One region of the Sphingobacterium kitahiroshimense genome, then DNA from elsewhere that is predicted to be linked to it. Evidence: riboswitches for the same ligand, from Rfam matches in the RefSeq annotation. Region 1 holds a riboswitch; the other holds the start of a gene.
What was found. Region 1 has a riboswitch for S-adenosylmethionine ahead of metF (methylenetetrahydrofolate reductase [NAD(P)H]). Riboswitches for the same ligand answer to the same signal wherever they lie in the genome.
Positions count from the first base shown of each region.

Region 2: it holds a riboswitch for S-adenosylmethionine, as region 1 does, so the genes downstream of both, M2265_RS01205 (O-acetylhomoserine aminocarboxypropyltransferase/cysteine synthase family protein) here and metF (methylenetetrahydrofolate reductase [NAD(P)H]) in region 1, are expected to answer to the same signal.

Region 1 is NZ_JAOQNK010000001.1:4,307,226-4,309,398, forward strand. It holds gene M2265_RS18785 (30S ribosomal protein S16) at 1-14, shown strand, start outside; gene rimM (ribosome maturation factor RimM) at 148-675, shown strand; SAM riboswitch class I at 842-947, shown strand; gene metF (methylenetetrahydrofolate reductase [NAD(P)H]) at 1,008-1,964, shown strand; gene M2265_RS18800 (protein O-mannosyl-transferase family) at 2,131-2,173, shown strand, end outside.
Region 2 is NZ_JAOQNK010000001.1:272,672-274,844, reverse strand. It holds gene M2265_RS01210 (prephenate dehydrogenase) at 1-484, shown strand, start outside; SAM riboswitch class I at 889-1,003, shown strand; gene M2265_RS01205 (O-acetylhomoserine aminocarboxypropyltransferase/cysteine synthase family protein) at 1,232-2,173, shown strand, end outside.

The sequences.
Region 1 (2,173 bases):
AAACTGAAGGTTAATTTTTCTTTCATACAGTATCAAGAAAGCCGGTTCAATTTTGATCCGGCTTTTTTTTAAGAATGTAGTTGCTATACCTACGAAGTACTGTATTTATATATTTATATTTTTAAATTTGCACTTTCAAATTAGAACATGACCATAGAAGAAAGTTTTTACATCGGTTATATTAGCAAAACACGTGGATTAAAAGGTGAGCTTCAGCTTTTTTTTGAATTTGAAGATTATCAAGATTTAGACTTTGATGTTTTATTTGCTGAAGTGAATAAAAAATTAGTGCCTTACTTTGTCGACAATATCAAATACCAATCAAATAGTACAGCCTATTTAAATTTAGAAGACGTCGATCATATTGATAAAGCACAACCTTTAGTGCGTAAGAAAATATACCTTCCAAATGATAAAATGCCAGAGCGTGATCCTGATGATTTTAGATATACGGATTTAATTGGATACTTGGTGATTGATGAAGTTCATGGAGAATTAGGAGAGATTAAACATGTACAGGAAATGCCTCAGCAATTTATAGCAACAGTAGACTTTAATGGAAAAGAATTGATGTTCCCATTAAATGACGATCTTATGCTAGGAATTGATTCAGAGGATAAAGTTTTAGAGGTTGATTTACCAGATGGATTGGTTGAGCTATATAAGGAGATTTAAAGTCTTCACGATATACAGATTAATAAAAAGGAGTTACTGTAGTTATATGCAGTAACTCTTTTTTATTTAAAGAAATCCATTTTAATAAACGTTTTATTGGGGCATTTTTTTAGGCATGACCTTAATATTATTTTGATTATAAATTTCTATTGCCGATATTAGCCGATGCTTATAGAGAAAGGCCGAGGGAATAGACCCAATGAAGCCTTAGCAACCTGTTATTTTATAAGGTGCTACATTCTACCCCAACTCAGAGCTGGGAAAGATAAGTTGAAACAAGTCCACTTGTGCATTTCGATGTAAGCCAACCAAAATCACTTTAAAAAATATTAATGAAAATCGTTGATCATATCAGTAATGCCAAAGGAAAAACTTTGTTTTCTTTTGAACTGTTGCCACCAGCTAAGGGGCAAGGTATCCAAAGTATTTTTAAAACAATGGATGCACTTATGGAATTCAAGCCTCCCTTTATCGATGTGACTTATCATAGAGAAGACTACATGTATAAGAAGCACGAGAGCGGTTTATTAGAACGTGTGGCTTATCGTAAACGTCCAGGGACTGTTGCAATTTGTGCCGCTATTATGAATAAGTATAAAGTGGATGCTGTACCACATCTTATCTGTGGTGGTTTCACAAAAGAGGAAACTGAAAATGCTTTGATAGATTTGAACTTCTTGGGTATTGACAATGTGCTCGTATTGAGAGGTGATGCAAGAAAAGGCGATCCTGATTTCATACCAACAGAAGGTGGTCATGCATTTGCAACAGATCTTTTACAGCAGGTTGCCGATATGAACCAAGGACAGTACTTACATGAGGATATTGCGATTTCAGAAAAGACCAACTTTTGTATTGGCGTTGCAGGATATCCTGAAAAACACTTCGAAGCGCCAAATTTTAATACCGATTTTAAATGGTTAAAAAAGAAGGTTGAGATGGGGGCTGAGTTTATTGTTACACAAATGTTCTTTAATGTTGAAAAATATAAAGAGTTTGTCAATAAGTGCAGGGAAAATGATATTCATATTCCAATTATACCAGGTTTAAAACCATTGACAACAAAAAAACAACTGATTACGCTTCCGAAAATTTTTCATTTGGATATTCCAGAGGAATTGAGTGAAGCAGTATCCGGATGTAAAAATAATGCAGACGTGAGACAAGTCGGAGAAGAGTGGTTGGTACAACAATGTAAAGAATTAATTGACTTTGGTGCGCCAGTTTTACATTTTTATACCATGAGTAATCCTGGACCGACTAAAAGTATTGTAGAAAAGTTATTCTAAGACTTATATCGTATAAAAAAGCCTGCTATCACATTATAGCAGGCTTTTTTATGCGTTTCGATTTTTGTTAAAAAAAGTTAATCACCCTCAAATGAAATCTCTTTTTATTATATTTAATTGAAAATTAATTTGATTTATCAAATAATCAATTAAACCTGAATCATTCATGGATTATAAGAAAGTAAACAACGTGTTAGGTTGGCTATGTG
Region 2 (2,173 bases), 4.0 Mb from region 1:
TACTGAATATTCAGGCCCAGAAGCGGCACTACCAAACTTGTTCAAAGATAAAATGATGGTTTACGTTGAGGCATTCAAATCTGATGAAGATGCTTTCGAATTAGCAGATTCCATTACTGAACAACTGGAAATGCGGACATCATTTATGACTGCAGAAGAGCATGATACACATACAGCTTATGTTTCGCATATTTCCCACCTGACTTCTTTTGCTCTTGCTCTAACTGTTTTAGAGAAAGAGAAATCGCAGGGCCGGATATTTGAATTGGCAGGATCTGGTTTTGAATCAACGGTACGCTTAGCAAAAAGCTCACCGGATATGTGGACACCTATTTTTAAACAGAACAGAGTTAATGTACTCGAAGTCTTAGAGGAAAACATCAAGCAGCTGCAGGCTTTAAAAGATGCCATCCAAGATGAAAATTACAGTCAATTACACAAATTGATTAAAAAATCAAATAAGATTAAACGTATTATTAAATAAAAACCACTTGCTCCAACTGGCAAAGGCGAATTATTGTTTCATACAAAGTAATTTGAAGAAAGCATAGGAACTCACAAGGTTCCTATGCTCTTTTTATAAAAAAAACGATCACAGGATCATCGCTCTGCTGTTGTCTGTTTAACATCGTATGCTTCAGTTATATTGCTTTCAATTACTTATATGGATTTCATCCACGACGTATAAACATATCGGAATAAATAAATGCTGCCCCATCAACTACCAATACTTACATAATAGTGAGAGCTTACGATCAATTACGAGTAGAATTAGAGGTATTTTCTAAGAAATAGCATAAAATATTTTGGTTTGTAAAAAGCAAGGCATATATTTGCAACGTAGTTCAAATAGAAATACATCTAATCAACACCTCTTAATCAGGTCTTGATTTATAAAGAAGTGGCGAGAGACTGGCTCAATGACCCACTGGCAACCTTCAAAATACGTTTGAAAAGGTGCCAATTCCTGTCCAAAGTAATATTGCTTTGGAGGATATAAATGAAACGACAAATGATAATAACATTACAACAAAACAAGAAGGTAAATTCTAGCACCAACGTAACAGATACAAATATTCCATCAAAACAGATGCGAATGCTTTTGCACATGTTTACGTTTTCTTGTTAATCAATCTTTTTTAAAATTTATTGATTTCAAGTACATATCCATGTGCACAATCTCACCCCTATTTTATATTAACGAATCTTCAACTAATTAATTATAACTACAATGTCTACAAATAAAAATTTAAAATTCGAAACACTTCAAGTGCATGCTGGTCAAGTTGCCGATCCAACAACTGGAGCGCGTGCAGTACCTATATACCAAACCAGTTCATACGTATTTGAAAATGCAGAACATGGAGCGAACTTATTTGCTTTAAAACAATTTGGAAACATCTATACACGTCTGATGAATCCAACAACAGATGTATTTGAGAAACGTATTGCTGCATTGGAAGGCGGTATCGCCGCTGTAGCAGTCGCTTCTGGACAGGCTGCACAATTCATTGCATTAAATAATATCGTAGAAGCTGGTGAAAATTTTGTTTCCAGCAGTAATGTATACGGTGGTACATATAATCAATTTAAAGTAGCATTTAAAAGAATTGGTATTGAAGTACGTTTTACTAAAGAAACAACCGCCGAGGAGTTTGAATCACTAATCGATGAAAACACAAAAGCTTTATACTTAGAAACAATTGGAAACCCAAGTTACGATATCCCAGATTTTGATAAGATAGCAGCTGTCGCTAGAAAACATGACTTACCACTTATCGTAGACAATACTTTTGGAGCTGGTGGATATCTATTTAAACCTCTTGAACACGGCGCTTCTGTAGTTGTAGAGTCTGCAACAAAATGGATTGGTGGTCACGGTACAAGTATTGGTGGTGTCATCGTAGATGGTGGTACTTACAACTGGGGAAATGGTAAATTCAAACAGTTTTCTGAACCTTCAGAAGGATACCATGGATTAGTTTTTTCAGATGTTTTTGGCGTTAATGGCCCATTTGGAAACATTCAATTTGCAATCCGCGCACGTGTTGAAGGACTACGTGATTTTGGACCAGCTATTTCACCCTTCAATTCATTCCAATTAATCCAGGGCCTAGAAACATTATCGCTTCGTGTTCAGCGTCATGTAGACAACACATTAGAAATTGCGAAA